Niabella yanshanensis: one gene and its partner. The protein of the gene in region 2 interacts with the protein of the main gene of each other region in a pairwise test. Links are inferred from orthologs where the notes say so. Each region holds a gene or a part of one and is shown on either strand. Other genes may lie near its edges.

What was found. The genes of interacting proteins can lie anywhere in the genome.
Region 1: the proteins of lpdA (region 2) and odhB interact in binary tests that used the Escherichia coli proteins (3 or more experiments, as listed by UniProt). The link is inferred for Niabella yanshanensis from one-to-one orthologs.

What each region holds. Positions count from the first base shown.
Region 1 is NZ_CP139960.1:1,993,517-1,998,809, reverse strand. The notes cover bases 745-3,657. They hold odhB (2-oxoglutarate dehydrogenase complex dihydrolipoyllysine-residue succinyltransferase), read left to right. Parts: upstream 745-1,376; coding sequence 1,377-2,939; downstream 2,940-3,657. Other genes in these bases: U0035_RS07930 (RsmB/NOP family class I SAM-dependent RNA methyltransferase), read left to right, coding at 3,010-3,657; U0035_RS07940 (response regulator transcription factor), read right to left, coding at 745-1,213. Outside these bases: U0035_RS07945 (2-oxoglutarate dehydrogenase E1 component), read left to right, coding at 1-480; more of U0035_RS07940, read right to left, coding at 566-744; more of U0035_RS07930, read left to right, coding at 3,658-4,161; U0035_RS07925 (DUF1553 domain-containing protein), read left to right, coding at 4,257-5,293. UniProt on the Escherichia coli protein: E2 component of the 2-oxoglutarate dehydrogenase (OGDH) complex which catalyzes the second step in the conversion of 2-oxoglutarate to succinyl-CoA and CO(2).
Region 2 is NZ_CP139960.1:1,297,460-1,302,832, reverse strand. Bases 1,516-4,508 are described here. They hold lpdA (dihydrolipoyl dehydrogenase), read right to left. Parts: upstream 3,718-4,508; coding sequence 2,314-3,717; downstream 1,516-2,313. Other genes in these bases: U0035_RS05005 (bifunctional helix-turn-helix transcriptional regulator/GNAT family N-acetyltransferase), read left to right, coding at 4,087-4,508; U0035_RS05015 (alpha/beta hydrolase), read right to left, coding at 1,516-2,196. In the rest of the region: lepB (signal peptidase I), read right to left, coding at 1-649; U0035_RS05020 (energy transducer TonB), read right to left, coding at 798-1,232; more of U0035_RS05015, read right to left, coding at 1,372-1,515; more of U0035_RS05005, read left to right, coding at 4,509-5,037; U0035_RS05000 (sugar phosphate isomerase/epimerase family protein), read right to left, coding at 5,151-5,373. UniProt on the Escherichia coli protein: Lipoamide dehydrogenase is a component of the glycine cleavage system as well as of the alpha-ketoacid dehydrogenase complexes.

The DNA.
Region 1 (5,293 bases), 700 kb from region 2 along the record:
TGGCCTTTCAGGAAACCATTGATCAATTTTGCGCCTAAAGCCAATTTGCGTCATCCGGGTACTTATTCAGCCCAAAAAGATTTCTTAACCGGATCTTTCCAGGAGTTAATCGATGATAGTTATGTGAAGGCAGATGAGGTAAAGAAAGTGCTTTTCTGTAGCGGTAAAGTTTATTATGACCTGTTGGAAAGACAACAGAAAGAAGGACGTAAAGATGTAGCAGTGGTAAGACTGGAGCAGATATATCCTTTACCGGGCAAACAGCTGGCCGCTTTATATAATAAGTACAAGAATGCCGTATGGTATTGGGTACAGGAAGAACCCCTGAATATGGGCGCCGCCTCCTTCCTTCAAATGAACCTGAAACATATTAACTACGGTATCATTGGCAGAAAAGCCAGTGCGTCGACTGCATCAGGATTTATGAAAGTGCATAAGGCAGAGCAGGAAGAAATTGTAAATACAGCTTTTACGATCTAGGAAGCTAGCCAATAAGACCTGGTTTGAAAATATCGGGCGGAATAGACATTCCGCCCTCTTATATTCAAAACTAAACATGAGATTTTTATATTAATTTTTGGTTTAATGCTTTGACTACGGCTTCTGCAACTGAATTCACCTGTAACTTTTCGTATATTTTTTTAATATGCGTATTTACGGTATGAATGCTTAATCCGCAGGCAGAGGCTACCATTTTATGGCTGAATCCTTTTACCAGGTAGCCCAGTACTTCCTTCTCCCTGGGAGTTAATGATATTTCCTGGTTGTTTTCGTAGAAAACATTTTTTTGAAAGGCGGTCAATACCTTTTTTGCAATAGATGCGGTCATGGCTGCATCACCGTTATACACATCTTCTACAGCCTGCAATAACTGGGCAGGTGTTGATTTCTTTAAAATATATCCTGAAGCACCCGCACAAATAGAGGCAAATATCTTGTCATCATCTTCAAAAACTGTTTGCATTAAAACCTGAACTTTGGGAAAGTTCATCCTGATCAGTTTCACACCTTCAATGCCATTTACATTGGGCATATCAATATCCATCAGCACCACATCGGGTGCCGTTTTCCTGACATCAGCAATCACATTGCTGCAGTCAAAAAAAGTTCCTGCACAGGTCATCCCGGGCGAGGAGTTGATTAGCATACATAAACTGTCCCTGCGATAGGCGTTATCGTCGAAAACAGTTACTTTAATAGGAGGGGTACTCATCTTACAATCAAAGATAATTGAAGCCTTACTAGCAATTCATCACTAATTCTGGGGATGTTTTTTTAATGTAAGTCATTTTTTAAATATCACTGTCTATTTAAAACCGTTTTTTTGTCATTTTTACGTAATTTGCCAACCTATTCTATAAAAATCATTTGTATTTATGGCTGTTGATATTAAGGTGCCTACGGTGGGCGAGTCGATAAGTGAAGTAACGCTTTTGAAATGGGTAAAAAAAACAGGCGATTACGTTGAAAGAGATGAGGTAATTGCTGAGCTGGAGAGTGAAAAAGCTACTTTTGAAGTAAATGCTGAGAAAGCAGGTGTATTGACTACAACGGTTGCCGAAGGAGACTCTATTAATATCGGAGACATTATAGCCAGCATTGACGATACCGCCTCAAAACCCGACGGTAGCAATGCGCCAGCTGCCAATGCACCAAAAGAAGCAGCCCCCGAAAAAGCAGCCGAACCGGGACAGGCAGCCGAACCATTAAAAACAACCGGAAAAGAAGTTCCCGTTAAAATACCAACCGTAGGTGAATCTATCAGCGAAGTGACCTTGTTGAAGTGGGTGAAAAAATCAGGTGATTATGTAGAAAGAGATGAGGTAGTAGCAGAGTTGGAAAGTGAGAAAGCTACTTTTGAAGTAAATGCAGAGCTGGCGGGGATTTTAGAATCTTCGGTTGCAGAAGGCGATACTCTTAAGATCGGCGATACTATTGCTGTTATCAAAGAAACAACCGGCAAGCCGGCTAAAGCAGCATCTGAAAGACCAGCTCCTAAGGCCGAAGAAAAGAAAGTAGAAGCACAGAAGCCCGCAGCTGCTACTGCAGATGTGAAGGCAACACCAGTGGCTTCGGCAATTATCGCAGATAAAAAAGTAGATCCTAAAACAGTGAAACCTTCTGGTTTTTCTGGCAAAATAATAAAAGATGATGTTCTGGCTGCTTTAGCTAATCCGGGTAAAAAAGCTTTTGACGGAGGTGAATTGTTCACACGCAACCAGCGTGGAGAAAAAATGACCAACCTGCGCAAAACCATCAGCCGCAGATTGGTTGAAGCTAAAAATACGACAGCGATGCTAACTACTTTTAACGAAGTAGATATGCAGCCAATCATGGACATTCGTGCTAAGTATAAGGATAAGTTTAAAGAAGCGCATGGTGTTGGTTTAGGTTTTATGAGCTTTTTTGCCAAAGCCTGTGCGATCGCCTTATCTGAGTGGCCTACGGTTAATGCTTATATCGATGGAGACCAGATATTATTTCACGACTATGCTGATATCAGTATAGCGGTGAGCACCCCCAGAGGTTTGACCGTGCCTGTTATACGCAACGTGGAAAGCCTGGGAATGGCCGATATTGAAAAAGAAGTGATTAACCTGGCCAATAAAGCCAAAAACAGCAAGTTAACCGCTGAAGATCTTACGGGCGGAACGTTTACCATCACCAATGGTGGTGTATTCGGCTCTATGCTAAGTACGCCCATTATCAATATTCCGCAAAGCGCTATCCTGGGTATGCATAATATTATTCAGCGCCCGGTAGCCATCAACGGGCAGGTGGTGATCCGGCCGATGATGTACGTGGCGTTAAGCTATGATCACCGTATTATTGATGGACGTGAATCAGTAAGCTTCCTGGTAAGAGTGAAAGAGCTACTGGAAAATCCTGCGTTATTACTGGTTCAAAAAGATCCTGTAAAAGCCTTGCTGGAATTATAAGATAATCAACAAATTGAAAAAAAAATAACAGGTTCGTGTTCAAAGCACGAACCATTTTTTTACCGGCAATATGAGCAATACTAAAATACAGGATCCGGTATTCAGGCGTTTTTATTCGCACCTGAATAGTGCCGTAACCATTTTGCAATTGTATGATGGCCGCATACCGTTTGCTCATTTTGTTAAGAATTATTTTTCACAGCATAAAAAATTCGGCAGCAAAGATCGCAGGCAGATATCCGAACTCTGCTACTGCTATTTTCGTTTGGGCCGATCCTATCCCCAACTAGCAACCGGGCAAAAAATAGTGAAAGGCTATTGGCTTTCAAAAGCCTCCTGGCCGGATGAGTGGCTTGCTTTTTTTGACAGTTTTCATTTACCTAAAGAGTCTCCTGATCATATCTTTCCAGCGGTACATTCATTCAGTGCGGGAATCAACAATGATGCATTTACCCGGTCTCATTTGATACAACCCGACTTGTTCCTTCGTGTAAGGCCAGGGCATAAAGGCGCTGTGACTGACAAACTCAAGACTGCAGATATTCCGTTTGTTTTGACGGATGACAGTTTACGGTTAAGCAATAGCGTTCGCGTGGAAGACCTGGTGCGATTGAACCAGGAAGTGGTGGTACAGGACCTCAGCTCTCAAAGGGTAGCTAAGCTGCTGCAGCTATACCAAACAGTAAATAAGAATGAGATGGTTCCGCTTGTTTGGGATTGTTGTGCTGCCAGCGGTGGAAAGTCGATACTGGCCAATGATATATTGCAGCAAATGGAACTTACCGTATCGGATATAAGACCTACTATTCTTTTCAATTTAAAGAAAAGGTTCCAGGAAGCCCGGGTAAAAAATTACCGTGCTTTTGTTGGGGACGCTACCAGTGCGAACCCGGGCAGGTTGTTTGATCTGATCATTGCCGATGTTCCCTGCAGCGGTAGCGGTACCTGGGCACGCACGCCGGAGCAATTGCTTTATTTTGAACCGGGCAGCATTGATGCATTTGTGAAACTGCAATCCTCTATTACAGCCAATATCATTCAATATCTGAAGCCCGGCGGATACCTGCTTTATATTACCTGTTCGGTATTCGAAAAAGAAAATGAAGGTCAGGTCAACCTACTTCAAAATAAAGGATTACAGCTGGTTGAACAACTGGTTTTAAAGGGGTATAAACAAAAAGCAGATACGATGTTTGCCGCTTTAATGAAAGCGCCTATGTAGAGACCCTCTGCAACTGGTTAAAAAGCTGTAACTTTTGACCAATTCTGTACTACGATTGCAGAAAAGACTTCATAAATTTGAAGAACGATTGTTGTATGCTTTTATCAAATTACAGGGTATTGCTGGTTATTTCTTTACTGGTGGTTACAGCCGGGACATGGTATTTTTTTTCATCGGAAAAGAAGGTGGATTTTAATGCCGATGTAAAACCTATTCTCAATAAGAAGTGTATCAGCTGTCACGGCGGTGTAAAGCAAAGTGGCGGCTTTAGCGTTCTTTTCAGGGAGGAAGCGCTGGCCAAAACAGAGAGTGGCAAACCGGCAATTATTCCCGGTAAACCTGATGAAAGTGAATTTATACGACGCCTTACGGTGAACCCGGAAGAGCGGATGCCCTATAAGCATGATGCGCTTCCGGATGCAGAAATAAAGATCCTGAAAAGCTGGGTGAAGCAGGGCGCCGAATGGGGGAAGCATTGGGCCTATATCCCCGCACAAAAGGAACCGGTTCCTGAAGGGAACGAGGATTGGAGTAAAAATGATATAGATCGCTTTATTTCTGACCAATTAGAAGCAAATGGTTTATCCCCGGCAGCCGAAGCCGATAAACCTACTTTGTTAAGACGTGTTAGCCTGGATCTTACCGGGTTGCCCCCTTCAGAAGCAGTATCCCGTAAGTTTTTAAATGATCCTTCCGATAAGGCTTATGAGCGGCTGGTGGATGCATTGCTGGCTTCGCCGGCCTATGGCGAAAGATGGACCTCGCTCTGGCTCGACCTGGCGCGTTATGCTGATACAAAGGGTTATGAAAAAGACGCGCATCGCTCTATATGGCGATACCGCGACTGGTTGATTAATGCTTTCAACAGTGATCAACCCTATGATGCTTTTCTGATCGAGCAAATAGCCGGAGATCTTTTGCCCGATCCTACCGACGCGCAATATATTGCCACTGCATTCCAGCGTAATACTTTAACCAATGATGAAGGGGGCACTGATAATGAAGAGTATCGCACTGCTGCAGTAATTGACCGGGTAAACACAACCTGGGAAGCTTTAATGGGAACTACTTTTGCCTGTGTACAGTGCCATAGCCACCCATACGATCCTTTTAAACACGAAGACTACTACCG
Region 2 (5,373 bases):
GCGCTGCGAACCAGCGGATATAAGGTAATTCTATCAAGGTAGAATAGGACTTGGTATTAACACTGGGAAGATAGTTGTGTACAAAGGGAACAGATAGAGGTGTATTAGGTATCCGGGGTCCATAACTAAACTTGCTCACAAAAAGAAAATCCCTTACCAGAAGGGTTTTCTCCATGGAGCTGGACGGAATAGTATACGCTTCAAAAATAAATGTGCGGATCAGGGTAGCGGCGATCACCGCAAAAATAGCGGCATCCACCCACTCTCGCCAGCCCGGCTTTTTATGTTTCTTTACGCCTTCTGCACCAATAAACCGCGCATCTTTATGATTGGCCAGCCAGGGAAAATAGAATGGGGCCAGCAAAGACGCCGCCGCATGATCTAAAAAAGAAAAACGGCAAAACACCTTTGCAAATTCTATAAAGATACCAGGGGTAATAAACCAGCCCACAACAGGTATGAACTGCCAGAATACCCAGTGTTTAGGGCGCTGTGCAATTTCCTGCATAATCCAGGTATTGTAAAAAGGTACATAAGCTTTCCAGGACTCGTGACCGGCTTTCTTGAATAATTTAGACAAACCAAACGACGGAAGTAAAACAAGCAGTAAACTAATCAGGTATACAACTAATAATTGATTGAAAGGCATCGGCCAGATTTTTAGCGGCAAATTTATTGGAAAGTAATGATATTGAAGTGCGAACCAGCTTAATTAACATTACTGATAAGGTATATCGAGTTTCTCGTAATGGTTAGCGACTATCCGAAATGAGAATCTTTCTCCTCATTGAGTGAGTTTACATTCGGTTAATTAGAAAAGTAAGCGATTGCTTTCTATAAGATCTAACCGCTTTTTCATTAAGCAAAGCTGGGATCCACCTGCCGGATTTTTTGATAACCCGAATGGTTTCTTCCTCCATACCATAGCCCATATCAGTAAGTTTCGAGAAATCAGTCAAAGAGCCGTCAGTATTGATAACAAAACCAATTACCACAGTATACCTCCCATAAGGTGCTCCATTATTTACGGGTATCCGCATGTTGAGGTTCCTTTGCACATGGTTGAGCCAGGAGCCCCGGTAAGCAGCTTTTTGGTCTACCTTCTCATAAATGGTGGAGTCAGCCTTAAAAATAGTAGTGTCTGCCTTTGAAACTTGTGCGGTTAGGTTTGTATAGTAAAGCAAACTCATCAATAAAAATATTGAAGTACACAATGGTGTTTTTTTACTCATAAGATTTTAATATATAGAAGACTAATATAATAAAACCTTTTCATAGCCACCTGTTTATTTATAGGTTGTTCTGAGGGGCGAGATTATTAAAGCAACAGGGATGATGTAAACAACCGGTCGTCGGGATTTAATTGTTCTATTAGTTCCGGGTCTTCATTTCATCGAAGTAGTTTCTGAAAAACAATAGCTGGTATTGGATCGAGTTTCTCCAATAAGGCCAGGCATGGCCGCCGGGCCGTTCCGTATAGTCGTGTGGAATTTTTAGCTCCAGCATTTTTTGATGTAGGGCTTTATTGGTTGCATAAAAAAAATCATCAATACCACAATCAAAGATTATGGCAATTGAATCTTTCGGGTATCGTTCAACGGCCTCCGCAACCGTGTGATCTTTCCAGTCAAAGCCCGTGGAATCAGGATTGCCGATAAGATGCTGAATATTCCATTTATTAGCAAACGGCCTTATATCCACACCGCCGCTCATGCTGCCACAGGCTCCAAAAGTATCCGCATGACGAAAGCCCAGGAATAAGCCGCCATGGCCACCCATGCTTAAACCTGTAATAGCCCTGCCATGTCGGTTTTGCTGCGTTTTATAATGCGTATCAATATAAGCCGGAACCTCAGTGCTGATGTGGGTTTCATATCGTACGGCAGGGTTTACTTTACTGTCAAAATACCAGCTGTCGGGGCTTCCATCCGGGCATACAATCATCAGCTGGTATTGGTCTGCATAAGCCTGTAATTCAGGCACACGCATAATCCATGTGGCATATTTTCCTCCGGCTCCATGCAGCAGGTATACAACAGGGAAATAACCGGTCTGCGCATAGCTTTGGGGTTTGATCACCACACAGGCTATGCTTTTCTTCATCGCATTGCTGTATATATTAACCGTATCAACAATGGCAGCTTTTGAAGATAATGCTACACCGGATAATAAGAGCAGGATCAATACTTTTTTCATTATTGCTTTTTTGATGGCTTATGAACGATCGGGCAACCTCGCAGAACTCCTTAAAGATAAGAACAGGGGCATAAAAAAACCTCCCCGGAGGGAGGCTTATTGATTAACCCAATTCTATTATAAGTGTATTGCTTCACCATAAGCTACTTCAATAGCATCTTTCACGCTCTCACTGATAGTGGGGTGGGGGTGAATCGCGTTTAACACTTCATGGTAAGTAGTCTCCAGTTTACGGCCTACCACTGTTTCAGAAATGATCTCTGTAACATTGTAACCGATCATGTGTGTACCTAACCACTCGCCGTATTTGGCATCAAAGATCACTTTTACAAAACCTTCTGCATGACCTGCAGCGCTTGCTTTACCGCTGGCGCTTAACGGGAATTTGCCCACTTTAACTTCGTAACCGGCTTCTTTCGCTTTTGCTTCTGTAAAACCAACACTGGCTACTTCAGGGTAGCAATAAGTACAACCTGGTACGTTGTTATAATCAATAGCTTCGGGCTGATGCTTGTACTTGCCTTCAGCATGTGCAATCGCTTCAACGCAAATGATCGCTTCTTTGCTCGCCACGTGTGCTAATGCCTGACCAGGAACACAATCACCGATAGCATATACACCTGCAACATTTGTTTTGTAAAACTTATCTACGTTGATTTTTCCCTTTTCAGTTTTAACACCCAGGGTTTCCAAGCCAATACCTTCGATATTCGCTGCAACACCTACAGCACTTAATACCACATCTGCTTCCAGCACCACTTCACCATTAGCTGTTTTCACTTTGGCTTTCACGCCGCTTCCGCTGGTGTCAACTGAAGTAACTTCGCTGCTGGTTAATATATCAATGCCTTGTTTTTTCAGGTTTTTCTCCAGTTCTTTTGAAATATCTTCATCTTCAACTGGTACAATACGCGGCAAAAATTCTACTACGGTTACTTTAGAACCGATGCTGTTATAAAAATAACCAAACTCAATACCTATGGCGCCGCTGCCTACTACAATAATACTTTTAGGCTGTTGGGGCAATACCATTGCTTCACGATAACCAATGATCTTCTTACCATCCTGTTTTAAAGCAGGCAACTCACGGCTGCGACCACCAGTTGCAACGATGATATGTTTGCCTTCCACGATCTGTGTCTTCCCGTCAGCGCCTTTCACCTCTACCTGGCCTTTGGCTTTAAGAGCTCCAAAACCCATTACTACATCAATTTTATTTTTGCGCATCAAAAACTGAACACCTTTGCTCATTTTATCAGCTACACCACGGCTACGTTTTACAATAGCTTCGAAATTAGGCTTACCTGTTGCTTCAATACCAAATTCCTGCGCATGCTTAATATCATTATACACCTGCGCGCTTTTTAATAAGGCTTTGGTTGGAATACAACCCCAGTTTAAGCAAATACCTCCCAGGCTTTCCTTTTCAATAATTGCGGTTTTTAAACCCAGTTGAGACGCCCTGATAGCCGCTACGTAACCGCCCGGACCGCTTCCCAACACTACTACATCGTATGCCATGTGTTATTAATTTTTATATTTAATTTGATAGTAAGAACATTTTTATATTCCCCGTAGTTTAAAACCGGTTCTTTTTGTTTGAGAACGCTCAAACGATACCGTTCAAACTGGTGATACTGGAGGCTTTATTTCGAATAAGGAGCCTGCTGAACCACGGGTATTAAACCCTGCGAATTTAGCTGAATTACTGTAAATGGCAAAGCATGCTTGATGTGAGTTGAAATGTTAGCAATAAATAACATCAGAAAATTGTAAACTACATCGCTGTTTCATTATCCCGGACACAAGGATGAAAAAGAGCCGGCAAATTCAGAAGTGGAATAAATAAACTAAATTTGCATAATTAATTATGTAATTAATTATAGAATTATGGATTTTTTTGAAAGAACGGGTAAAATGGCTTTGGGAAGCCGCCTGCGATTATTAACAGCGCAGGTTACCGAGGATGCAGAAGGCATTTACAAGCTTTATGAGGTGGATTTCGTGCCGAAGTGGTTCCCGGTTTTTTTTGTTCTGGCAGCAGATGGGGCAAAGCCAATTACAGAAATTGCAGCGGAAATAGGTCACTCCCAGCCTTCAGTAACAAAGATCATTAAGGAAATGGCGGAAGCCGGGCTGGTTAAAGATAACCTGAAGTCAGACGATAAGCGCAGGAATGTAGCCGGTCTTACGGAAAAGGGTAAAAAGCTGGCCGCAAAGATCAGGATCCAGGGAGAAGATATTGAAAGGGCTATTGAAAACGTTATAGCTGAAGCTACGCACAACTTATGGGAGGCTATTGCGGAGTGGGAAGACCTGCTGATGCAAAAATCGCTTTTAAAAAGGGTGCAGGAGCAAAAAAAGCTGAGGGAAAGCAAGGACGTGCAAATTGTACCCTTTGTGCCTCAGTATACAAAGGTTTTCAGAGATTTGAACGAAGAGTGGATTTCGCAGTATTTTGAAATGGAGGCGGCTGATTACAAGGCTTTGGATAATCCCAAAGAATATATACTGGATAAAGGTGGGCAAATACTGGTAGCGCTTTACCAGGGTGAACCAGTGGGCGTATGTGCCCTGATCAAAATGAGCGGTTCGGATTATGATTTTGAAATGGCTAAAATGGCGGTTTCGCCGAAGGCGCAGGGGAAAAATATAGGTTGGTTGCTGGGGCAGGCTGTTATAGGCACCGCCCGTGAATTGGGCGCTTCAAATATTTACCTGGAAAGTAACACCATGCTCAAGCCGGCTATCAACCTGTATTATAAAATGGGATTCAAAAAAGTAACAGGACTTCCTACACCGTATAAGCGTTGTAATATTCAAATGGTACTTGATTTGTAAAAACGGAGATCTTTTATAAAATTGAGGGTATATATATAGCGTGCGGACACGCGCCCCGGTTGCTGACTATTGGCAGCGGTCTATAATGAATACGCATAGTGTTATTGATGACCTTAGAGGTTTTTCGGGATCTGCTTCAATGCTTTTTGCCATTGTTCCCTGATCGTTTTAGCCGCAATGGGTAACTCCTTGTCCAGATCGGTAAAGCGGCATTCCAGAGCGATCATTCCTTTATAGCCTATTTGCTGAAAGGCTTTAAAGTAAGGTGTAAAATCATCACCCGCAATGCCAGGTGCTGATCTTGTAGCTTTTTCGCCGATATCGCAATGATAAATC